2 linked regions of the Methyloterricola oryzae genome follow. The protein of the gene in region 1 binds, or shares a complex with, the protein of each later gene. Links are inferred from orthologs where the notes say so. Each region holds a gene or a part of one and is shown on either strand. Other genes may lie near its edges.

Region 1 (13,131 bases):
CTCCAATTCATTCATGAGCAACTCTCCTTCCAGGCGTGAGGGTCTTCGCAATCGTCACGGTGCTTTGGGAGTTTTGGCGTGACTGAGAGGCGGCAGTTCCCTCCAAAGCATCGAGGATCGGGCATGCAGGACGGTCATCGCCCTGGCACAGTTCAATCAACTGGCTAAGTGTGCCGGCCATGGCCCGCAGCTCCGCCATCTTGGCCTCAAGCGCCTTCAAGTGCTCCAAAGCCAGCCGGCGGACCTCGCCCGCGGGGCGATCTCTGTCCGGCCAGAGGGCCTCTGTCAAAATTCTGGTTGGGATCGAATGAAGACTAGATTTTTGGTTCCTTTGATTTGTGCGCTTTCTATGGACGCACGAGCCGACCTTTGGACCTGTCAGACTAAATCCAAAATAACGACTGTAGCCAGCGCCACTACGCGCACGACGGTCAAACAGTCCTTTGAAGCCACATTGAACGCTAACGGGACATATCTTGTTGATAATAAAATTAATTCATTCTTGATTCCGGGCTACTACTACATCCACAGAAGCTCTACCTGTACCCCGACAACGACGCGCAATATCAAGCAGCATTTGAAGTAACTGACCCTTAGTAGCGCGACCATCATGGGCAATTATTCCTTGCTCAAGCTAATCAAGCGGTTTGGCTTGGCTAGACGCGCCACAATCAAGGGCTATGCCGACATGTACCTCTATTTCCAAGGCGGTGCGGTTGTACGCTCAATCGTGAACGCAACCGGGAAATGCTCACGGATGCAGTAAGGAGACTGCATTCCGAAAGCGGGGACACAAGTAATGCGGTAAGTTTAAGCGGAGCGTCTGTAACGCCCCGAGCGAAAGAAAATCCCCAGCGCAGCTAACACAAAAGAATCAGAGTGGACCTATTGAAGGTATGGGGACCGGAGTTATTGGCGTCGCAATGAAGCCAAGCGATCTAGTGTCAACTCCAGGCAATCCCCCACCGTAATTCGACACGCCCACCAATCACGCCCTGATCGTTGATCCCGAAAGGCGTCGTAAATTCAAACCCCGGCACGCTGATGGTCGTCAAAGTGCCGTTGTCATACACAAAACCACCTAAGCCGCCATACCCTTTGGCAATTGCGTAATCGCCGACCATTTGCCCAAGGTTGTTTATTCCAAATAGTCCGGTGCTACAGGTCCCAGCGATTGGCACATCGAACTGATCAAACTGGCCATTGCTCAAGATAAAGCCATGCGCTGTATGACTCACACCATCAAAGAACCGACCAACCGATGTTCCTTGGTCATTTATGTCGTGCAGTTCCGTGCCTATGACGTTAGGGCCAGGAAAGCTCACAACGTCCACTGTCCCGGCGTCACGACTGAAACCTCTCTGAACCTGCCCAGCATCAGTGAAACTGCCAACGATGACGCCCAAATTATTGATGTCTCCAGCCCTGGTGAACGTGGGGAGCGAGCCGCCTGCGGGTAAATCTATCGGGGTGAAATCTTGAGAGACGGGATCACGAACAATTGCATGATCACCCCGGCCGTCGGAAAACTGACCGACAATGTACCTCTGATCGTTTATGCCGTTCGCTACCGTTGAACTAGTGCCGGGAAAGGTAAAGGACGGCACATCGAACCGCTCGTAAGAAGCATTGAAGTAAACGATGCCATGCGACTTCAGTCCTCGGTTTAGGTAACCGGTGATCTGACCAGAATTGTTGATGGAGGTCAGGTTGGTCTGACCGTCCCATAAGTCGAGAACTTGGTAGGTGTAGCTTGTCGCTGACTGACAATTCGCAGATGCGAAAACGATGACTAAGGCAATGGCACGCATCGATCCTCTCCTGTACCGAATGCGGTTACAAAACGCTTACATAAGTCCCCGAAAAACAAAAAAGCCTACAAGCGAATACCTGTAAGCTTCTGATTTTATTGGTAGCGGGGGCAGGATTTGAACCTACGACCTTCGGGTTATGAGCCCGACGAGCTACCAGACTGCTCCACCCCGCGACTGTGATGAGAATTTTACCGGGTTTGATGCCGGAACGCAACAGGTAAGTCGGCTTTTCCGCAACTGACCGGGCTGCCGCTCGCTCAGATCAGGCCCAGCCGAATCAGGCCGGTCAGCGCCAACGAGGCATACACGCCCGCCAGCAGGTCGTCCAGCATGATCCCCAAGCCGCCGTGTACGGAACGGTCGAAATAGCGCACCGGCCAGGGCTTCCAGACGTCGAACAGGCGGAACAACAGGAAGCCCGCCAGTATCGATTGGAGTGAGGCCGGCACGGCGATCATGGTTACCAAGAAGCCGACGATTTCGTCCCAGACGATGCCGGAATGGTCCTGCACCTCCAGCACCCGCTCGCACTCGGCACAAATCCAGATGCCGGCGGCGAAGAGTGCCACGGTCAGACCGAGATAGGCCGGAAGCGGCAGGGTCGAGGCAGCCAGGTAAGTCGGTATGGCGACCAGGGTGCCAAAGGTTCCAGGGGCGACGGGCGCCAGTCCTGCCCCGAAGCCAAAGGCGAGAAAACACGCAGGGCTACGAAGCACTTTGGCGGCGGGAATCCGGCTTCGCTTGTGATGGGTGGACATGTGCGGTTCAAAAATGCTGGTAGCCGGCGGCGCGTAGGCTCTCGACCCGCCCGCCGCGGAGCACGCGCAGGCCGGGCTCCGCTTCGATGCGACCGATTCTAGACAAGCGACAGTCCAAGCCTTCGAACCGCGCTGCGAGTTCCCGTTCCCGCCCGGCCTGCAGCGTGAAGCAGAGTTCGTAGTCATCCCCGGCGCAAAGCGGCAGCATCCAGTCCCCGCTCTGTTCCACGTAATGGTGAACCGACTCGGACAGTGGCAACGATTTGCAATCGATGCACGCACCCACGCCGGATTGCTCAAGGATATGGCCCAGATCGGCCGCCAGGCCGTCGGAAATATCGATGCAGGCATGGGCCAGGCCCCGCAGCGCGAGCCCTTCCGTCACCCGCGGCTGCGGCCTGAGCAAACGTTCGTGGTCGGAGGGCGACGCCGGGACCTCATCTCCGAGCAGGGCCTTGAGAGCAAGTCCGGCGGAGCCGAGCCCACCGGTCACATAGATGCCGTCGCCAGGACGGGCTGCGGATCGGCGCAATCCGTCGTCCTGCGGCACGTAGCCCATCGCCTGGACGGTCACCGAAAGGGGTCCGCGGGTGGTATCGCCGCCCACCAATTGCACGCCGTGCTGGCGCGCCAGACGGTGGAAGCCTTCCGCAAAACTTGTCAGCCAGGCTTCGTCGGCCTGTGGCAAGGTGATCGCCAGCGTCACCCAGGCCGGCTCTGCGCCCATGGCGGCCAGATCGCTGAGGTTCACCGCCAAGGCTTTGTGACCCAGGCTGGCAGGCTCCACGTCAGGCAGGAAATGAACGCCCGCCACCAGGGTATCCACCGTCACGGCCAATTCCAACCCGGGCCTGGGCCTCAACACCGCGCAGTCATCGCCCACGCCGAGCATGACATCGGAGCGCCCCGCACCCGCGGCGCTAAAGTAGCGTTCGATCAGCTGGAACTCGCCGAGCGGCATGTCGGGTGCGTGCGTAATGGTGCCAGCGGTAAAGCTTGGAAATGCCGCTACTTGCGCCGCGCGCGATCGGCGGCCACCTCGACAGAACGCTTGGCGTGGGCAATCTTGTCAAGAATGCCGTTCACGTACTTGTGTCCCTGGGCCGCGCCAAAAGCCTTGGCCAGGGTGATGCATTCGTTGATCACCACCCGGTAGGGGATGTCGGGCCGGAACATCAATTCGTAGGTACCGATGCGCAGCACTGCGCGCTCCACCGGGTCGATCTCGCCGATCCGGCGATCGATGAATTCGCCGAGGGCCGCATCGATCTCGTCCAGCTTGGCCGGCACCCCGTGCAACAACTCCTGAAAGAATTCCACCTCGGCATTGCCCAGGCCATGCTCCTCCAAGAACTGGCGCTCGATCTCGGACAGATCGATCTTGGCCACTTGCCATTGATAAAGTGCCTGGACCGCGCTGCGGCGCGCCAGGCTTCGAGGCTGGCTCATGCCTGTTTCAGTCCGCGCAGCAGGTTGACCATTTCCACCGCAGACAGGGCGGCTTCCGCACCCTTGTTGCCCGCCTTGGTGCCGGCGCGTTCGACCGCCTGTTCGATGCTGTCGACGGTCAACACACCGAAGGCCACCGGAATCTCGTGCTTCAGTGAGATGGAACTGATGCCTTTGACACATTCACCCGCCACGTAATCGAAGTGCGGGGTCGAGCCGCGGATCACGGCGCCCAGGGCGACGATGGCATCGTAGCGCTGGCTGGCCGCCACCTGCTGGACCGCCAGCGGCAGTTCGTAGGCACCCGGCGTCTTCACCAAATGAATGTCTTCACGCTTTGCGCCGTGACGCACCAACGCGTCGATGGCGCCTTCCACCAGATGGTCGACGATGAAGCTGTTGAAACGGGAAGCCACCAGGCAGAAGCGCGCGCCTTCCACCACCATGCCACCCTCGTAGGTCTTGATCTCGGACATTATGTACTCTCTTGATTATTCGCAGGATACGTATTCGACGACTTCGATGTCGTAGCCGGAAAGGCCCAGGTATTTCTTCGGCGCGCCCATCACCCGCAGCTTGCGCACGCCGAGGTCCGCCAGGATCTGCGCCCCGGTGCCGGTGGTGCGCCAGTCGTCGCCGCCCTCGTCGGAATTGGGCAGGGGAACCCCGTGGTCCTCCATGCTGTATTGATGGATGCGTTCCACCAGGGATTTGGTGTCTTCTTCCTTGCGGATCACCACCAGCACGCCCCGGCCCTCGTCGGCGATCTTCTTCATGGCCAGGCGCAAAGGCAGCGCACTGTCGTCGCGGCGGGCGCCGAACATGTCGAACAGCAGGTTCTTGCCGTGCACGCGCACCAGCACCGGCTCGTCGCCGGAAACCTTGCCCATGGTCAGGGCCAGGTGCAGCTTGTTGTCGATCTGATCCTGGTAGGCGTGCAGGCGAAAATTGCCGTAGTCCGTGGGGAAATCGCAGGAACAGATGCGCTCCACGGTCTTCTCGTTCTGAATGCGGTAGTGGATCAGGTCGGCGATGGTGCCAATCTTGAGGCCATGTTTCACCGCAAACGCCTCGAGGTCCGGCCGGCGGGCCATGGAACCATCGTCGTTGAGGATCTCGACGATCACGGCCGCGGGTTCCGTGCCCGCCAGCCGCGCCAGGTCGCAGCCCGCCTCGGTGTGTCCGGCGCGGTTGAGCACGCCGCCGGGCTGGGCCATGAGGGGGAACACGTGTCCCGGCTGCACCAGATCGTCGGGCTTCGCGTTGGGCGCCACCGCGCACTGAATGGTGCGCGCCCGGTCGGCCGCGGAAATGCCGGTGGTAACGCCGGAAGCCGCCTCAATGGACACTGTGAAATTGGTGGAATGGGGCGTGCGGTTCTCGTTCACCATCAAGGGCAGGCGCAGTTGCTGGCAGCGCTCGCGGGTCAAGGTCAGGCAGATCAGCCCGCGCCCGTAACGCGCCATGAAATTAACGTCCTCCGCCCGGCAGTGGGAGGCCGCCATCACCAGATCGCCCTCGTTCTCCCGGTCCTCGTCGTCGGTGATGACCACCATCTTGCCATGGCGCAGGTCCTCGATGATCTCGGCGATGGTGTTCATGTCCCGCTCTTTCCCATGAAGCCAGCCTGGGCCAGCAGTTCTCCGGTGACGCCGCCCGTCGGCAGGGCCGCCTTGTCCCCCAGCATCAGCCGCTCCAGATAGCGGGCCAGGACATCGACTTCCAGGTTCACCTTGCGCCCCGGCACGAATTCGTCCAGGGTGGTTTCCGCCAGGGTGTGGGGCACGATGTTGAGGTCGAAGCGCGCACCATCGACCCCGTTGACCGTCAGGCTCACGCCATCCACGCAGATCGATCCCTTCTCCGCAATGTACTTGGCGAGACTGGCCGGGGCGTCGATGACAAAGCGCACGGAGCGCGCGTCGGCGCGACGCTCGACCACTTCACCCACGCCATCCACATGCCCGCTGACAATATGGCCGCCCAGGCGCGCGGTAGGCGTCAGGGCCAATTCCAGGTTCACCGCCTGGCCGCGGGATAGCCCGCCCAAGGTCGTGCGGCTCAGGGTTTCGCGGGAGACATCGGCGCAGAAATGCTGCGCGCCCAGTTCCACGGCGGTGAGACAGACCCCGCTAACGGCGATACTGTCACCCAATGCCGCATCCGCCAAGGGCAACTTGCCTGTCTCGATGCTCAGCCGGCAGTCGCCGCCGCGCGTATCCAACTGGGCGATGCGTCCCACCGCCTGAATGATGCCTGTGAACATGGTCCTCGCTGTTTGAGCTTGAATTTGCCAAGGCCGCCGTACCAGGCGCGCCGTGATTAAGGTTAACCGACGCGCCCGAAGCGCAGCCGCAAATCTTGCCCCACCTGGCGCGATTCAATCAGGCGCAGATCGATGCGGTCGGTCATGCGCTCGATGCCCGGCAGATGGAACAAGCCGCGCCCTTCGTCACCCAGCACCAGCGGCGCCAGGTAGACGATCCATTCATCCACCAGGCCGGCCTTGAGCAGGGCGCCATTCAGGGTGGGCCCCGCCTCCACCATGACCTCGTTGTAACCGAGACGCCCCAGCGCGGTAGGCAGATGTGCGAAATCCACCCGGCAGGACGCATCAGCCGGCAGGAGGAGGACCTCGGCACCGGCCGCCCGCAAGGCGTCGGCGCGCGCGGCATCAGCGCTTTCTGCGGCAATCAACACGGTCTGGCCCGGTTGGAGCAGCATCTGTGCCGTGGTCGGCAAGCGCAGGCTGGAATCCACCAAAACCCGCGCGGGCTGGCGCTCCACCTCTATCCCCGGCAACCGCACGGTCAAGGCCGGATCGTCCGCCAGGGCCGTGCCGATGCCGGTCAGGACGGCGGAACTGGCGGCCCTGAGCCGATGCACCTCTTGCCGCGCCGCCGCCCCCGTGATCCAGCGGCTTTCGCCGGAGGCCAGGGCGGTGCGGCCATCCAGGCTCATGGCCAGTTTGCTGAACAGGAATGGCCGGCCGCTGCGCATGCGCTGGCAGAAACCGCGGTTCAAGGCCTCGGCCGCGGTTCCCATGAGCCCTGAGGATGCGGCCAGACCGGCATCCCGCAGCGTCGCCAGGCCTTTGCCCGCAACCAGGGGGTTGGGGTCTTCCATGGCCGCCACCACGCGCGTTATCCCCGCCGCAACCAGGGCCTCGCTGCAGGGCGGTGTGCGGCCATGGTGACAGCAGGGCTCCAGGGTCACATAGGCGGTGCTGCCGCGGGCGCCCTCGCCTGCCATGCGCAGCGCCATGACCTCGGCATGGGGCCCGCCCGCGCGCTCATGCCAGCCTTCCCCGACAACCGCGCCGTCGCGCACCAAAACGCAGCCGACCCGCGGGTTGGGATGGGTGGTCCAAAGGCCACGCTCCGCTAACTGCAACGCGCGCGCCATAAAAGCGGCATCGTCGGCCGAAAACTCATTCATCCGGCTCATCGCCGCGCGCGGCAAACCTGATCCATCATGGACGCCCCGGAGAATCTCACCCCTCGAACAGGTCCGTCTGGTCCTTGGTGTCGTCCGCGCTGGGCTGGCGCTCCAGGTGCTCGATCACTTCCCGGAACTCGTTGACGTCCTGGAAACTCCGGTACACCGAGGCGAAACGCACATAGGCCACGTCGTCCAGGGCGGCCAATTCGTGCATGACGTTTTCCCCCAGCAGGCGCGACGGCACTTCGCGTTCACCCCGCGCCAGCAGGCGCTTCTTGATGTGATTGATGGCGGCTTCGATGCGGTCGCTGCCCACCGGGCGCTTCTCCAGAGCCCTGAGCATGCCTGCCCTGAGCTTCTCCTCGCGGAACGGCTCTCGGCTGCCATTGCTCTTCACCACACGCGGCAGATTCAGTTCCGCTGATTCATAGGTGGTGAAACGCTCGCGGCATTCGCTGCATTCGCGCCTTCGCCGGACCTGATCGCCCTCCTGGGACAGGCGCGAGTCTATCACCCGCGTATCCTGGGCTCCACAGAAAGGACAGCGCATGCTTCGGCTCGGCGCCTCGGAATGTCAACCGGCTCAGTCCGGATAGACCGGGAACTTGCGGCAGATGGCCATCACCTCGTTGCGCACGCGCTCGATCACCGCCTCGTTCTCGGGGTCGTCCAGCACATCGCAAATCCAGCCCGCCAAGGTCACGCACTCAGCCTTGCCGAAGCCGCGCGTGGTGACGGCGGGCGTGCCAATGCGGATGCCGCTGGTGACGAAGGGAGACTGAGGATCGTTGGGCACCGCGTTCTTGTTGACGGTGATGTAGGCCAGGCCCAGTTTCTCGTCCGCCAGCTTGCCGGTGATGCCCTTCTCTATCAGATCCACCAGGAACAGATGGTTGTCGGTGCCGCCGGAGACGATCTTGTAGCCGCGGGCCACGAAGGCTTCGGCCATGGCCTGGGCATTCTCCACCACGGCTTGCTGATAGGCCTTGAACTCCGGCTGCAGTGCTTCCTTGAGGGCCACCGCCTTGGCGGCGATCACATGCATCAGGGGACCGCCCTGGATGCCCGGAAACACCAGGGAGTTGAACTTCTTCTCCAGCTCTGGGTTCGCCTTCGCCAGGATCAGGCCGCCGCGCGGGCCGCGCAGTGTCTTGTGGGTGGTGGTGGTGGTGACATCGGCGATCTGCACCGGGTTGGGATACACGCCCGCCGCCACCAGGCCCGCCACGTGCGCCATGTCGACCATGAGGTAAGCCCCGATCTCGTCGGCGATGCGACGGAAACGCGCCCAATCCACCACCCTCGAGTAAGCCGAGAAGCCGGCCACGATCATCTTGGGTTTGTGCTCGCGGGCCAGCGCCTCCACCTGCTCGTAGTCGATTTCGCCGGTCGCGGTGTTCAGGCCGTACTGCACGGCGTTATAGATCTTGCCGGAGAAGTTGACTTTGGCGCCGTGGGTCAGATGGCCGCCATGGGCCAGGCTCATGCCCAGCACCGTGTCGCCCGGGTTGAGCAGGGCCATGTAGACGGCGGCATTGGCCTGGGAACCGGAGTGCGGCTGCACGTTGGCATAATCCGCCCCGAACAGTTCCTTGGCGCGCTGGATGGCGAGATCCTCCACCACGTCGACATTCTCGCAGCCGCCGTAATAGCGCTTCGCCGGATAGCCTTCGGCATATTTGTTGGTCAGCACCGTGCCCTGAGCCTGGAGGACGCGCGGACTGGCATAGTTCTCCGAAGCGATCAGCTCGATATGCTCCTCCTGGCGTCTTTCCTCGTTCTGGATCGCCGCCCACAACTCGTCGTCGAATCCGGCGATTTCCATACCCCTGCTAAACATAACCTACCTGCTGTGAACTGAATGGATGCGTTATTGTAACCCAGAAGGCCCGTCGGCTTTCACAACAAATTGGGCGCGCGAGGCAACGCGGAACAGGGCGCAGCAGCCTGAGAAACCAGGCGGCCGCGCCCCTTTGAGGGAGAGGGAACTCAGTAGTTCAGATCCGGATACAAGACGTCCGTGCCGCACTCCAGTTCTTCCAGGTATTCGATCGCATCGGCGACGAACTGCTGCGGAATGATGGAGCCGTGCTGGGGCAGGATAGCTTTGATTTCGTAGGGCTCCAGTGAACGCACGAAGCCCCGGGCGGCCACATTGGACGCCATGTAGTCGATATGGAACATGTCCATTTTGATGGAATGGCTGACGAACTCGTCCACCACTAGGCGCCAGTCGGTGCTGACCGCGGCAAAGATATCGCCGGAAAACAGGAAACCCGAAGCGCTATCGTAGGTCGCGACTGCCCCGGCGAAGTGCAGGAAGGGGGCTGGCAGAAAATGCAGTTCCCCGCCGCTCGGCAGTTTCAGCTTTTTTTCCACCCACACGTCGACAAAGTCATAGCCGCTGGCGCCATAGAATGGCAGCAACGCATTGGCACGCAGGCTGGTGTAGACCTTGAGCCTGGGGTTGACCTCAAGCCAGTCTGGCAGCGATGCGGCCACGTCGGGGTCCTGATGACAAAGCACGATGCCGGTCACCTGCTCCGGCGCGACGATTTGTGCGACGCGCGCCTTGGTTTCCGCGAAATGGGCGCGGCTGCCCGGGTCGATCAGCAGGACTTCATCCGTGTCGACCACCATAAAGCTGTTGCAGCGAAACGCGGCCCGCTCGCTGATGCCGAGCCAGTAAATCGCATGGGTGCCGGCGGCAAAAAGCGGGGTCGGTTTGGCAAGATCAGGCTCCGCGGCCAGTTGAGTGAGATCGATCGTGTTCATGACATACTCGCTTGGGCTCTATCGGACAACCCGAACCACTCACAATCCGGACGAACTGCGGATGCTCTTGCCGCCCTTGGTAGCCAGTTCATACAAAGTCAGGTATTCGCGCCTGAGAGCGTCGAATTTCTTGTGCAGGCGGTCGTAGGATTTGTTGCGCATGGCAATGCGCTTTTCCTGCTCGTCTACGGTCGCCTTGAGATCAGCCTTGTCCTGCAAGGCCCTTTCCAACTGCCTGCGCTGCTGCTTCAAGGTGGCCTGCAAATGCTCGTTCTGCTCGGACAGCAAGGCGATCCGTGGCTCCAGATGCTGCTTTTCCTTCTCCAGTTCAAGCACCACGCTATCCAACTCCTGCCCGCCATGCTGGAACTTGTCGACCATCTGCTGCAGGAAGCGGTATCTATCGTCGGAACAGACACTGCGCAGGTACTCCAGCAGTTTCTGGTTGGCCAGATTGACCCTACCCAAGCGCTCGGAAAGATCCGAGACGGCGCCCCGGTATCGGGCCAGTTCCCGCAATTGCCTATGCTGATCGTCCACCAGCTTTTCCATGTCGCCAAGTCCTCGCCAGGACTCGCGCTCGAACTCGTCATGGGCCGACGGCATGCCATCCTGACCCAGCCGCGCGGTTCCCTCGCGCCCCGGCTTGGGCTCGTCGTCACCTTCCAGGCTGAGCCGCCTCAGCTCATCCGAGGCGCGCTTCAATTCAGCCTCCAGGTCAGATACCAAGGCCACCACGGCGTTGGAACACGTCTTCCAGGCCCCACTCCCGGTGCAGGGATCGGGATCAAACAGGTGCTGCATGGCCCGGTAGCTGGCGATGCGGCGCTCGTTGCCGGCCCCATGCAGAGCGGCAATCGCCGCTTCCATCGCGGCACGCGCTTCGGCCCAGTGGGTATCAATCAGCTTCAGCCGGTTGGATTGCTGGCGCCATTTCCACAATAGAAAGCCGCAAGCTGCCAGCAATACCGCCGCCAGGTCCAACAGGCCGAAAAAAAGATATGGATGTACCGAGATCAAGACGACCCGACTCCTGTACTCAATGCCCCTCCCGCGTGCGGCGCCAGCGGCGCCATATGAGGACGACGCCGATGACCACGCACAGCACCAGATTAGTCCAAAAGATGCTGCGCAACGTCGTCCAGGCGGCCTGGTCCTCGATTCTGAACAATCCGAAGAAATCCGTCTGCACCGCTTCCCTCGGGGTAACAGGCGGGCTCGGTTCTGGCCGCGAGAGTGACGGCCGCGGCGTTGGCACCTGTGCCGCGACCGCCGGAATGGGTGTCGAATCGGACACCACGCGCAAGCTAATGCGCTTGCTGCGACGAAAGGACGGCCCTTCCGCGTCCAATTCGAGGCTGTAGGTTCCAAGGCCGAGCACCGGCATCTGGCCGGTAAAAGGTCCCTGACTGCCCACCCGCTGAAGAGGGACCACGCGCCGCGCCTGCGGGTCCTGCTCCGGCCACCAATGCAGGGACATGCGGGACAGGTTCAGCGCGCCGGCCGGGCCTTCCTCCTCTGCCCACAACTTCAGTGGTCTCGGAAGGCGCCCCGCGGCGACGTAGTCGGGCAGATCCGTAGCCAGATCGATGCTGCTTTCGGCGACCACCGTGTCATCCCCAGCGGCGTTGGATATCTGCCACTCGCCGGCTTCGGGGCTGCGTACCGTCAGCACCGGGTTGCCGTGCTCCGCCGGCGGGTTTACGGTGCTGCGGCCGCTGGGTGAGCGCAGGACAAGGGATTCCGCGCCGCGCGAACCGGAAAGCAGCTTGAATTCCTTGACGCTGGCATCCACCAGAAAGCGGCCGTCCCGCACGGGCAAGCGGTCCGGCTTCTTGATATTCTCGAACAAATTGCCGAAGGCCCGCCAGACATCCTGAGGCCGCTGCGCACTGTGGGAGAAACCGCCGGTATTGAGAGCCAGCGTATCCAGCAGGCCGCGGTCGGACCCATCGGAGAAGGCCAGTCCGTAAATGCGCGCTCCGCCGGCGCGGTAGCGCGGCAGCACGTGCTCGACGAGTTCTCGCGTCAGGCGCTCATCGGTCCTCACGTCGCCCATATCCATGCGTCCATCAGTAAACAGCACAACCATGGGCACAGCGTCGGGGCGCCGGCCAGCCAACTGGTCCAGGGCCTGCGCCAGGGGGGCGTGCAGATTGGTGTAGGCCGCGCTGGGGGTCATCTCCTGCACGACGCGCGCTTCGAGGCGCAAGCGCGTCTTGGCATCCAAGAGCACGAAATCGCTGATGGGTTTGACACGTTCGCCGAAAGTGAATACCGCGAGGCGGTCGTCTTCGCGCAACAGCGCCATGAAACCACGGACCGCATCCAGCCTCAGGTTGTCCGGGTCCGAGGTCAGCATGCTGGCAGAGTTGTCCAACAGGAGCACCACGTCCAACTTGGAATTAGCGCAGGCCATCATGCCCCATGCATTGACTAGCAGGAACAGGATGGCCAGCCAGACGCCGCGCATTCCGCTACCTTCCTTTGGCTAGGGCTGCCGCGCGGCCTGGCGCAGAGTGGACTCTGAGGCCCACCCGCAGCCGGCGAAAGCTGTTCCGATCCAGGCTGTCACGGAGGATCAGTACCCGCCGCCTTCCGGCCGCACCGTCAAGGATGAGCAGGCACAGCCAGGGGTTCACCAGACTATCGCCGTTCAAGGTTCCACGCCACTCGCTGCCATCGCGCAGCGTGAGCCGCCAGGAGGCATCTTTGAGCATGCACAGTGCTTTCACCCCGTTCTCCCGCAAGAATGTCCGGGCGCCCAGGACGGCACCCGTCAGAATCGCCAAAAGGCAGATTGATTGAGCCCAGTACGGCCAAGGCGTGCACACAATGGCGGCGGCCGCCAATCCATGTGCCAGGGCTAGGGTCGTCGTGAGGGTGGTGGAGCT
Region 2 (11,844 bases), on another replicon or contig:
TATGATCGGGAATGTTAATCCCGGAAATGCGTGCCATCTAAACTATCTCCAGACCTGACCGGCGGGTTATCGCCGAATTTCGAATGTTAACATCTTTAACTATTGAGAGGCAAACTCTAGCCCTGACGCTGCTTGTGACGAGCGTCTTTGCAGATGATCCGGACGGTGCCTTTTCTCTTGAGAACCTTGCAGTTTCTGCAGATCTTCTTTACGGATGCGCGAACTTTCATGACGATATCTCTTAACGTGCTTGAACTAAATCCTGCTTACTTGCCGAACTTGATATTCGACTTCTTCATCAGCCCTTCGTACTGGTGCGAGATGATGTAGGTCTGGACCTGCGACATGAAATCCATCACCACCACGACGATAATCAGCAAGGAGGTACCGCCGAAGTAGAACGGCACATTCCAGTATACGATCAGAAACTCCGGCAACAGGCAGACCAAGGTAATGTAAATGGAGCCTGCCATGGTCAACCGGGTCATTACCCCATCGATATAGCTGGCGGTCTGCTGCCCTGGCCTAACCCCAGGAATGAAGGCTCCGGACTTCTTCAGGTTCTCCGCCGTTTCATTCGAATTGAAAACCAGAGCGGCGTAGAAGAAGCAGAAGAACACGATCGCTGCCGCATAGCAGAGAACATACAGAGGCTGACCGGGAGACAGCGTCGTGGCTATGTCCTGCAACCAGCCCAGGCTTTCCGAATTGCCAAACCAGCCGGCAATCGTGGCCGGAAAGAGGATGATGCTGGACGCAAAGATCGGCGGGATCACGCCCGACATATTCAGCTTCAACGGCAGGAAGCTCTTGTGAGCGGCGTACATGCGCCGGCCCTCTTGGCGCTTCGCATAATTGATGGTGATGCGGCGCTGCCCACGCTCGACAAAGACGACCACCGCCGTCACGCCAATAGCGATGGCGAACAGGGCAATGATGCTGAACGTGCCCATCTCACCGGTACGAGCCAGCTCCAAGGTCCCACCAATGGCGGTCGGCAGGCCTGCGACGATACCTGAGAAGATGATGATGGAAATGCCATTGCCGATTCCGCGCTCGGTGACCTGTTCACCCAGCCACATCAGGAAGATCGTGCCGGCCACCAACGAGATCGCAGTCACAAAGACGAAGTGGAAACCGGGGTTGGTCACCACCGGGATTCCCGAGGCCGTCTGGTTCTGCAGGGCCATGGATACACCGACCGCCTGAAAGCTCGCCAACACGACGGTAGCGTAGCGGGTGTACTGGTTGATCTTCTTGCGCCCCGACTCGCCTTCCTTCTTGATCTGTTCCAGGGTCGGAATGACCACTGCCATCAACTGCAGGATGATGGACGCGGAAATATACGGCATGATTCCTAGGGCAAAGATACTCAGGCGCTTCAGCGCGCCACCCGAGAACATGTTCACCATGTCCAGGATGCCGCCGCCCTGCTGCTGGAACATGCTGGCCAGGGCCTTGGGGTCCACACCCGGAATGGGAATGTGTGCACCGACACGGTATACGAACAAAGCCCCAAGGACGAAAAGGAGCCGCTGCCGCAGCTCCGTCAATCGTCCGAATCTGTCAGAGAGCGCCGACGTCGTAGTGTTCACTTAAGCCTCGACTTTGCCGCCGTTCTTTTCGATGACTGCACGCGCACCCTTGGTGGCCAGAATCCCTTTCAACGTAACAGCCCGCGTCAACTCGCCAGAGTCGATCACCTTAACCTTCTTGACCTGCGCAGCGACGAGATTGGCTGCCTTCAGCACCGCCAAGTCCACCACCTCGGAAGACAGCTTCTCAATTTCCGATAGGCGCACTTCGCTTACAAAAGCCTTCTTACGTGAGCGAAAACCCACCTTGGGCAGTCGGCGCTGCAGCGGCATCTGGCCGCCTTCGAATCCGACCTTGTGAAAGCCGCCAGCGCGGGCATGCTGGCCCTTGTGGCCACGACCGCAGGTCTTGCCCAGGGTCGAGCCAATGCCGCGTCCGACGCGCTTACGTTTCTTCTTGCTACCTTCGCCAGGTGCTATGGTGTTGAGAAACATATTCAAACTTCCTCAATCTTCAACAGATACGAGACTTTGGCAATCATCCCGCGGATCGACGGCGTATCAGCCACCGTCACCGTATGGTGCATGCGGCGGATGCCAAGACCAGCCAGACACTGGCGGTGCGATTCCAGACGCCCGAACTTGCTTTTGATCTGGGTAACTTTCAGTCGCTTTTCGCTCATTTGCCCTGCCCCGTCAATTCGCCGGCGCTCTTGCCGCGCTTGGCCGCGATGAACTTGGGATCGCGGATTTCGGTGAGACCCTTGATCGTTGCGCGCACCACGTTGATTGGATTGTTGGTGCCGATGCACTTGGCCAGCACGTTATGCACGCCGACCACCTCGAATACAGCGCGCATGGCGCCACCCGCGATGATGCCCGTACCTTCCGACGCCGGTTGCATGTAGACCTTGGCCGCTCCGGTGCTCGCCATGATGGAGTAGTGCAGGGTGTCACCGTTCAGATGCACCTGGCGCATGTTTTTGCGGGCTTGCTCCATGGACTTCTGGATTGCAACCGGCACTTCGCGAGCCTTGCAGAGGCCATAACCCACGCGGCCATTGCCGTCGCCAACCACCGTCAACGCCGTGAAGCCGAATTGCCGGCCGCCCTTGACCACCTTGGCGACGCGGCGCACCGCCACGAGTTTCTCCTGGAGGCCGTCGGTGTTGCTGTTCTGTGCAGAAATGTTTGCCATTGTAATCCTCTAGAAACTCAGTCCCGCTTCGCGCGCCGCATCCGCCAGGGCCTTCACGCGCCCATGGTACTTGAAGCCGGAGCGATCGAACGCCACGCTGGAAATGCCGGCTGCCAGGGCCCGCTCGGCAATGATCTTGCCAACGGCTTTCGCCGCATCGACATTGCCTGTGCCCGACACACTGGCCTTGACATCAGCCTGCAGCGTGGACGCGGCAGCCAGCACTTGCGCACCGTCGCTAGAGAACACCTGGGCGTAAATGTGGCGCGGAGTCCGGTGCACGGTAAGGCGATGGATGCCGTTCTCGCGGATAATGTGCCGCGTCTTGGCCGCTCTTTTGAGTCGTGATGCTTTCTTGTCCATTGCCGTACCTTACTTCTTCTTCGCTTCTTTTCTGATGATCTCTTCGTCGGAATAGCGGATTCCTTTTCCTTTGTAAGGCTCCGGCGGACGATACGCGCGGATATTGGCGGCTACCTGGCCGACCACCTGCTTGTTGCAGCCCTTCACCAGAATCTCGGTCTGGGTCGGCGTCTCCAGAGTGATGCCTTCCGGCGCTGCGAAGTCAACCGGGTGTGAAAAGCCCAAAGACAGGCTCAGCACGTTACCCTTGACTGCGGCGCGGTAACCGACGCCCACCATGGTCAGCTTGCGCTCGTAGCCGGCGCTGACGCCGACGACCATGTTGTTGATATTGGCTCGGGTGGTCCCGGCCAGGGCGTTGACCGTCTTGTTAGTGGGATCCGACTTAACGGTGATGACACCTTCAGCGACATCGACCGACACATTTGGATGCAGGTCACCAACCAGGGTCCCTTTCCCGCCTTTCACGGTCAGGCGACGGCCCTCGAGCTTCACCTCGACGCCTTTCGGCAGGTTGATGGGATTCTTAGCTACTCTCGACATTGAAATAAGCCCTTCTCTTGAACCTTAGGAGACCAGGCACAGCACTTCACCACCGTGCCCCTGTTCACGAGCATTCTTGTCCGTCATGACTCCCTTCGACGTGGAGACAATCGCCACGCCCAAGCCCCCGAGTACGGACGGAAGGTCCTCCTTCGGCTTGTAGATGCGACGCCCAGGCTTGCTCACCCTGCTCAGATACTCAATGACCGGCACACCCTTGAAGTACTTGAGGGAGACGGTCAGATCGGTCTTACCGGCCTCCTGGGCCACATGGTAATCCTCGATATAGCCTTCCTCCTTGAGCACCTTGCAGATCGCGACCTTTACCTTCGATGAAGGCAGGGTAACGTCCTTCTTACCCGCGGCTTGCCCATTCATGATCCGGCTAAACATATCCGCCAACGGATCGCTCATGCTCATACTTGGTCTCTCTCAAATCTAGGATGTAACGGTATTTAGAAATTCCCGGTAAGCCGGAAAATCACCAGCTCGCCTTAACCACGCCGGGCACGTCGCCCCGCATCACCGACTCGCGCAACTTGTTGCGACCCAGGCCGAACTTGCGGTAGTAGCCGTGCGGACGGCCGGTCAGGTTGCAGCGGTTCCGGCCACGCGAAGGGGCTGAGTCACGCGGCAACTTCTGCAGCTTCATGCCTGCCTCGAAACGATCGTCGTCGCTCAGGTTCGGATTCTTCACGGCGGCCTTCAGCTCCTGACGGCGCTGGTAAAGCTTGTCGGCCAGTTTCTTGCGCTTCAGTTCCCGCGCGATCATCGATTTCTTTGCCATGAGACTTCCTCAGGTCCTGAACGGAAATTTGAACTGCTCCAACAGCGCGCGCGCCTCATCGTCGGTCTTCGCGCTGGTGGTTATCGTGATGTCCATGCCGCGCAGCGCATCGATCTTGTCGTAATCGATCTCGGGAAAGATGATCTGCTCACGGACGCCCATGGAATAGCTGCCACGGCCATCAAAGGCCCGCGGGTTTAGGCCGCGGAAGTCACGGATACGCGGAATGGCGATGGTGATCAAGCGATCCAGGAACTCGTACATCGTGTCCCGGCGCAAGGTTACCTTGCAGCCGATGGGCATGCCCTCGCGAATCTTGAAGCCGGCGATGGACTTCCGCGCGAAGGTGATCACGGGCTTCTGCCCGGAGATCTTCTGCATGTCCTCAACGGCATTCTGCAGAATCTTCTTGTCCGCGACCGCTTCGCCCACGCCCATGTTCAAGGTGATTTTCTGAATCTTAGGCACCTGCATCACCGAAGCGTAATTGAACCGCTTCACCAGCTCAGGGACGATCTGCTCTTTGTAAATCTGTTGCAATCTGGCCATGGTTGGAGACTTCTTACTACGTTAGAGGTCGACGACTTCGTTGGTCGCCTTGAAGAAGCGAACCTTACGGCCGTCGGCGAGCAGGCGGAAACCCACCCGATCCGGCTTGTTGGTACCCGGATTGAACAGCGCCACGTTGGACACGTGAATGGACATGGACTTTTCCACGATGCCGCCGTTGATGCCGCGATTGGGATTTGGCTTCTGGTGCTTACGCACCAAGTTCACACCCTCGACCACCAAACGATCCTCGCCATCGAAAGAGAGCACGGTGCCGCGCTTGCCCTTGTCTTTACCGGTCAGTACGACGACCTGGTCGCCTTTCTTGATCTTACGCATCTTAATAACCTTGCCTTACAGTACTTCCGGCGCCAACGAGATGATCTTCATGAACTTCTCGGAGCGCAGCTCGCGTGTCACCGGCCCGAAAATACGTGTGCCCAGTGGCTGGTGCTGATTGTTCAGGATCACGGCGGCATTGCCGTCGAAGCGGATCAGGGAGCCGTCCGGACGGCGCACGCCCTTACGGGTACGCACCACCACCGCGTTGTATACCTCGCCTTTCTTGACGCGGCCGCGGGGGATGGCGTCCTTCACGCTCACCTTGATGATGTCGCCGATGTTCGCATAGCGGCGATGGGAGCCGCCCAGCACCTTGATGCACATCACTTTCCGGGCACCGCTGTTATCTGCGACGTCCAGGGTCGTCTGCATTTGAATCATGTGGGTTCCTCGCTATTCGCAATATTCAGGGCGACCGGCGCTATCTCGCCTTCTCGACGATCTTGTGCAGCATCCAGACCTTGTTCTTGGATAGCGGGCGACAGGACGTGATCTCGACCAGATCGCCTTCCTGGCACTCGTTGTTCTCGTCGTGTGCCATCAGCTTGGTGCTACGCTTGATGTATTTCCCGTAAACCGGATGCGGAACCAGGCGCTCCACTTCCACGGAAATGCTTTTGTTCATCTTGTTGCTGACGACCCGCCCGGTGATCGTCCGTACCTTTTCGTTTTCACTCATGACAGTTAACCCTTCTCAGAAATGATGGTGTTGATGCGCGCGATGTCGCGGCGGACCTTTCTGATCTGGTCAGGCTTGGACAACTGCCCGGTGGCCTTTTGCATGTGCAGATTGAACTGTTCACGATAAAGGGCCAACTGAGCTTCCTTCAGCTCCTGCACAGTCTTCTGTCTAAGTTCTTGGGCTTTCATTACATTACCGTACGATGGGAGAACGTTGTCTTAACGGGTAGTTTCGCGGCCGCCAGCCTGAATGCCTCACGTGCCAGCTCTTCGCTCACACCATCCAGTTCATAGAGCATGGTGCCCGGCTTAATCTGAGCAACCCAGTATTCTACACTACCTTTGCCGCTACCCATACGAACTTCCAAAGGCTTCTTTGAAATGGGCTTGTCCGGGAAGATGCGGATCCAGATTTTGCCGCCGCGCTTGACGTGACGGGAAATCGTTCGACGCGCCGCTTCAATCTGCCGTGCGGTGATACGGCCGCGGTCGACGGCTTTCAAGCCGAACTCACCGAAGCTCACCTTGCTTCCCGACTGGGCGAGACCGCGGTTGTCGCCCTTCATCTGCTTTCTGTATTTGGTTCTCTTTGGCTGCAACATTGTGATTCACCTTACGCTTCAGCAGGGGTGGCACCCTTGGTTTCGGCCATGTCGAAGATTTCGCCCTTGAAGATCCACACCTTGACGCCGATCACGCCATAGGTAGTGCGAGCTTCGGCGAAACCGTAATCGATGTCGGCACGGAAGGTGTGCAACGGCACCCGGCCCTCGCGATACCATTCGGTGCGGGCAATTTCAGCACCGTTCAAACGGCCAGCCACGTTGATCTTGATACCCTCTGCTCCCAGGCGCAGTGTGTTCTGCACGGCACGCTTCATGGCGCGGCGGAACATGATGCGCTTTTCCAACTGCTGAGCGACGCCTTCGGCAACCAGCTGCGCATCCAGTTCGGGCTTGCGGATCTCCTCCACATTCAGCTGAACCGGAACACCGATCATGCCGGCGATCTCGCGGCGCAGGGCATCGATGTCTTCACCCTTCTTGCCGATGACCAGTCCCGGGCGCGCCGTGTGGATGGTGATATGCGCGTTGTTGGCCGGGCGATTGATCTGAATGCGGCTGATGGACGCGTGGCCCAGCTTCTTCTTCAGAAACTCGCGAACCTTCAGGTCTTTATGCAGGAACTCGGGATAGTTCTGGCTGCTGGCATACCAGCGCGAAGTCCAGTCTTTGATGTATCCCAGCCTGATGCCGGTAGGATGTACTTTCTGTCCCATGATAAAGAACCTTATTTCTGCTCGGAAACTTTGACGGTGATGTGGCAAGTGCGCTTTTCGATGCGATTGCCGCGGCCCTTGGCACGTGCTTTCATGCGTTTCATGGTCGGGCCTTCATTCACGAACACCGATGAAACGTGCAGTTCGTCGACGTCAGCCCCGTCGTTGTGCTCAGCATTGGCAATGGCAGATTCGAGAACCTTCTTCACCAATTTCGCAGACTTCTTCGTGCTGAACGTTAATAAATCGATCGCCTTTGCTACGTCCATACCGCGGATCTGGTCTGCCACCAGTCTGCACTTTTGCGCTGAGACGCGAGCGTTGCTGAGCTTCGCTGAGGTTTCCATCGTATTCACCAAACCACGTTATTTAGATTTCTTGTCCGCCTGGTGACCCTTGTAGGTGCGGGTCGGGGCGAACTCGCCGAGCTTGTGACCCACCATGTTGTCGGACACCAGGACCGGCACATGCTGCTTGCCGTTGTGTACGGCGAGAGTCATGCCAATCATCTCGGGTATCACCATGGAGCGCCGCGACCAGGTCTTAATCGGGCGCTTCACGCCGGATTCAGCAGCGTCCAGCACTTTCTTCAAGAGCTGATGATCAATGAACGGGCCTTTATTAATTGAACGTGGCACAGGTGATACCTCTTGTCTTGATCGTTACTTGCGCTTACGGACGATCATGTCGTCGGTGCGCTTGTTGTTGCGAGTCTTGTAACCCTTGGTCGGGGTGCCCCAGGGCGATACCGGATGACGGCCACCGGAGGTGCGGCCTTCACCGCCACCGTGCGGATGATCCACCGGGTTCATGGCCACACCGCGGACGGTCGGACGCACACCGCGCCAGCGTTTCGCGCCGGCCTTGCCCAACGAGATCAGGTTGTGCTCGGCATTGGATACCTCTCCGATGACCGCTTTGCAGTCGATCAGAACCTTGCGCATCTCACTGGAGCGCAGCCGCACCGTGGCATAGGCTCCCTCTTTAGCCACCAACTGAACCGACGCGCCGGCGCTGCGTGCCAGCTGTGCACCCTTGCCGGGCTTCAATTCCAGACAATGGATCAAAGAACCCACTGGGATGTTGCGCAGGGGCAGGCAGTTGCCTGTCTTGATCGGTGCGAACTCGCCGGAGATCACTTCCTGACCCGCCGCCATACCCTTAGGGGCGATCATGTAGCGGCGCTCGCCGTCCTTGTACACGACCAAGGCAATATGCGCGGTGCGGTTTGGATCATACTCGATCCGCTCGACGCGACCCGGCACATCGATCTTGTCTCGCTTGAAATCGACGACACGGTAGTGCTGTTTGTGACCGCCACCTTTGTGGCGCGTCGTAACGCGGCCTTGGTTGTTACGGCCGGAGTTCTTGGATTTCTTCTCCAGCAGACCAGCAAAAGGCTTACCCTTGTGCAGACCCTCGGTTTTTACCCGGATGACGAATCGCGCGCCCGCCGATGTAGGTTTGGATTTGATAAGAGCCATGGTAGTGTTTCCGCAGTAAATTCTTCGGCCGTCTTCAGAGCTTTAACAACTCAACCGATCAAGCCGCCGACAGCTCGATGTCGAAACCGGGCTTCAGCTTAACGTAGGCCTTCTTCCAGTCCGAGCGCGCACCCATGAAGCGACCAAAGCGCTTGACCTTGCCTTTCACGTTGAGCACATGCACAGAGTCCACCTGCACATTGAACATCAGTTCTACGGCACGCTTGATTTGTTCCTTGTTGGCCGATTTCTTCACCCGGAACACAAACTGCTTGTTCTGCTCGGAGGCCACGGTACTCTTTTCGGAGATCACCGGTGCCTGCAATATCCGCATGAGTTCCTGCTGCTTCATCCCAGTTTTACCTCGATATTCTTGACAGCCTGCGTCGTCACGATCACCTTCTCGCTGTGAACCAGGGAGACCGGGTTAACGGAATCCGCGGTGCACACCTCGACGCCAGGCAGGTTGCGCGCCGCCAGGCACAGGTCGGAGTTCAGCGCGTCGGTAATGATCAGCGCACTCTCCGCCCCAAGGGCTTTCAGCTTCCCGACCAGTTCCTTGGTCTTGGGCGCACCGGGGAACACGTCGTCGGTCACCAGCAGGCGATCCTGACGCAGCAACTCGGAGAAAATCGAGCGCATGCCCGCGCGGTACATCTTCTTGTTCAGCTTCTGCTTGTAAGAGCGGTTGCTCGCGGCGAAGGTGACGCCACCGGTACGCCACAGCGGACCACGGGTGGTGCCGGCACGGGCGCGGCCACCGCCCTTCTGACGCCACGGCTTGGCACCGCCGCCACTGACATCGGCGCGGCTCTTCTGCCCCTTGGTTCCGGCACGTCCCGCTGCCAGATAAGCCACAACCATCTGATGCACCAGCGGCTCATTGAAGTTCTGCCCGAAAACAGCTTCGGAGACTGCGACCGGCTCTTCGCTGCGTCCGTTTTTTAACACCGGTATCTGTAGAGTCATGGTTCTTACCTGTTACTTCTTCACTGCGGGCTTGACGACCACGTCGCCGCCCTTGGGGCCCGGGATGGCGCCCCTGATCATCAACAAGGAACGCTCCTTGTCGACGGCCGCCACTTTCAGGCTCTGTACGGTCTTGAATTCGGCGCCCATATGGCCAGCCATTTTCTTGCCCTTGAACACGCGGCCCGGGGTCTGGTTCTGACCAATGGAACCCGGCGCGCGATGGGACAACGAGTTACCGTGGGTCGCATCCTGGGTCCGGAAGTTATGGCGCTTGATCACGCCGGCGAAGCCCTTGCCGATGGTGAAGCCGCGCACATCCACGTACTGGCCTTCCTCGAACTGGTCCACGCCCAGTTCGCTACCCACCGCGTACTCCGCGCTATCGCTCTCTTCGAGACGGAACTCCCACAATCCACGCCCGGCCTCGACAGCACCCTTTGCATAGTGGCCGGCCATGGGCTTAGAAAGACGGGAGCGCTTCTTGCTGCCCGAGGTGACCTGCACCGCGCGGTAACCGTCGGTCTCGACGGTCTTGACCTGCACGACCCGGTTCGGGTCCACGTGCACCACGGATACCGGTATCGCCGACCCATCCTCGGTGAAAATTCGGGTCATGCCGCATTTGCGGCCTACCAGACCAATTGCCATCGCTAAACTCCAGGAAGCTTTTTCGTTTTTAGTTCAGTTTGATCTGCACATCCACGCCGGCGGCAAGATCAAGCTTCATGAGCGCATCCACTGTCTTGTCGGTGGGCTCGATGATGTCCATCAGGCGCTTGTGGGTGCGCAATTCGTACTGGTCGCGGGCATCCTTGTTGACGTGCGGCGAAACCAGCACCGTGAAGCGCTCTTTCTTGGTCGGCAATGGGATCGGCCCGAGCACCTGCGCACCGGTGCGCTTCGCAGTCTCCACGATTTCCGTCGCGGACTGGTCGATCAAGCGATGGTCGAATGCTTTCAGACGGATTCTGATTCTTTGCTTGGACATGATCTATTACTCGATAACCTTGGAAACGACGCCGGCACCCACGGTGCGACCACCTTCGCGGACCGCGAAACGCAGACCTTCTTCCATGGCGATGGGCGCGATCAGCTTCACCGTGATCTTGATGTTGTCGCCCGGCATCACCATCTCCACACCTTCCGGCAACTCGACGGAACCGGTCACGTCGGTGGTGCGGAAGTAGAACTGCGGGCGGTAGCCATTGAAGAACGGCGTGTGACGACCGCCTTCTTCCTTGGACAGCACGTAGATTTCCGCTTCGAAATGGGTGTGCGGAGTGATGGAACCCGGCTTCGCCAAAACCTGACCACGCTCCACGTCCTCGCGCTTGGTGCCGCGCAGCAGCACGCCCACGTTGTCCCCAGCCTGACCTTCGTCCAGCAGCTTGCGGAACATTTCAACGCCGGTGCAGGTGGTCTTGACGGTGGCCTTGATGCCCACGATCTCGACTTCCTCGCCCACTTTGACTTTGCCGCGCTCGATACGGCCGGTCACCACGGTGCCACGACCGGAGATGGAGAACACGTCTTCGATGGGCATCAGGAACGGCAGATCCACCGGACGCTCGGGCAGCGGGATGTAATCGTCCAGCGCCTGCACCAGCTTGTGGATAGCCGGCACACCGATGTCGCTCTGATCACCTTCCAGCGCCTTCAGCGCGGAACCGATGACGATCGGGGTGTCGTCGCCCGGGAAGTTGTAGGTGCTGAGCAGTTCGCGGATTTCCATTTCCACCAGCTCGATCAGCTCGGCGTCGTCCACCATGTCGGCCTTGTTCAGGAACACGACGATGTAGGGCACGCCCACCTGACGGGCCAACAGGATGTGCTCGCGGGTCTGCGGCATGGGGCCGTCAGCAGCGGAACAGACCAAGATCGCGCCATCCATCTGCGCGGCGCCGGTGATCATGTTCTTCACGTAGTCGGCGTGACCCGGGCAGTCCACGTGAGCGTAGTGACGGCTCGGGGACTCGTATTCCACATGGGCGGTAGCAATGGTGATGCCGCGCTCGCGCTCTTCCGGTGCCGCGTCGATCTGATCGTACGCCTTGAACTCACCACCGAAGCGCTCCGCACCGATCTTGGTCAGAGCCGCCGTCAGCGTGGTC

What was found.
Region 2: the proteins of nusB (region 1) and rpsJ are in contact, whole or in part, in a solved structure (PDB 3D3B), measured with the Escherichia coli proteins. The link is inferred for Methyloterricola oryzae from one-to-one orthologs.

Annotation. Positions count from the first base shown.
Region 1 is NZ_JYNS01000014.1:90,101-103,231, reverse strand. The notes cover bases 2,302-5,132. They hold nusB (transcription antitermination factor NusB), read right to left. Parts: upstream 4,022-5,132; coding sequence 3,581-4,021; downstream 2,302-3,580. Other genes in these bases: ribBA (bifunctional 3,4-dihydroxy-2-butanone-4-phosphate synthase/GTP cyclohydrolase II), read right to left, coding at 4,513-5,132; ribH (6,7-dimethyl-8-ribityllumazine synthase), read right to left, coding at 4,018-4,497; thiL (thiamine-phosphate kinase), read right to left, coding at 2,580-3,533; EK23_RS16605 (phosphatidylglycerophosphatase A family protein), read right to left, coding at 2,302-2,572. Also shown: EK23_RS24270 (hypothetical protein), read left to right, coding at 1-39; EK23_RS24735 (MerR family DNA-binding protein), read right to left, coding at 8-289; EK23_RS16615 (hypothetical protein), read right to left, coding at 945-1,811; more of EK23_RS16605, read right to left, coding at 2,072-2,301; more of ribBA, read right to left, coding at 5,133-5,622; EK23_RS16580 (riboflavin synthase), read right to left, coding at 5,619-6,287; bifunctional diaminohydroxyphosphoribosylaminopyrimidine deaminase/5-amino-6-(5-phosphoribosylamino)uracil reductase RibD, read right to left, coding at 6,350-7,459; transcriptional regulator NrdR, read right to left, coding at 7,515-8,012; glyA (serine hydroxymethyltransferase), read right to left, coding at 8,046-9,302; EK23_RS16560 (oxygen-binding di-iron domain-containing protein), read right to left, coding at 9,452-10,237; EK23_RS16555 (hypothetical protein), read right to left, coding at 10,277-11,257; EK23_RS16550 (VWA domain-containing protein), read right to left, coding at 11,277-12,710; EK23_RS16545 (protein YgfX), read right to left, coding at 12,715-13,131. UniProt on the Escherichia coli protein: Part of the processive rRNA transcription and antitermination complex (rrnTAC). The complex forms an RNA-chaperone ring around the RNA exit tunnel of RNA polymerase (RNAP).
Region 2 is NZ_JYNS01000010.1:84,688-96,531, forward strand. The notes cover bases 9,066-11,832. They hold rpsJ (30S ribosomal protein S10), read right to left. Parts: upstream 10,722-11,832; coding sequence 10,410-10,721; downstream 9,066-10,409. Other genes in these bases: rplW (50S ribosomal protein L23), read right to left, coding at 9,066-9,113; rplD (50S ribosomal protein L4), read right to left, coding at 9,110-9,730; rplC (50S ribosomal protein L3), read right to left, coding at 9,743-10,381; tuf (elongation factor Tu), read right to left, coding at 10,728-11,832. Outside these bases: rpsM (30S ribosomal protein S13), read right to left, coding at 1-37; rpmJ (50S ribosomal protein L36), read right to left, coding at 117-230; preprotein translocase subunit SecY, read right to left, coding at 267-1,595; rplO (50S ribosomal protein L15), read right to left, coding at 1,596-2,030; rpmD (50S ribosomal protein L30), read right to left, coding at 2,033-2,218; rpsE (30S ribosomal protein S5), read right to left, coding at 2,215-2,733; rplR (50S ribosomal protein L18), read right to left, coding at 2,743-3,096; rplF (50S ribosomal protein L6), read right to left, coding at 3,106-3,639; rpsH (30S ribosomal protein S8), read right to left, coding at 3,664-4,059; rpsN (30S ribosomal protein S14), read right to left, coding at 4,121-4,426; rplE (50S ribosomal protein L5), read right to left, coding at 4,436-4,975; rplX (50S ribosomal protein L24), read right to left, coding at 4,997-5,314; rplN (50S ribosomal protein L14), read right to left, coding at 5,330-5,698; rpsQ (30S ribosomal protein S17), read right to left, coding at 5,739-5,996; rpmC (50S ribosomal protein L29), read right to left, coding at 6,002-6,187; rplP (50S ribosomal protein L16), read right to left, coding at 6,187-6,600; and 6 more genes. UniProt on the Escherichia coli protein: Involved in the binding of tRNA to the ribosomes. Part of the processive rRNA transcription and antitermination complex (rrnTAC). The complex forms an RNA-chaperone ring around the RNA exit tunnel of RNA polymerase (RNAP).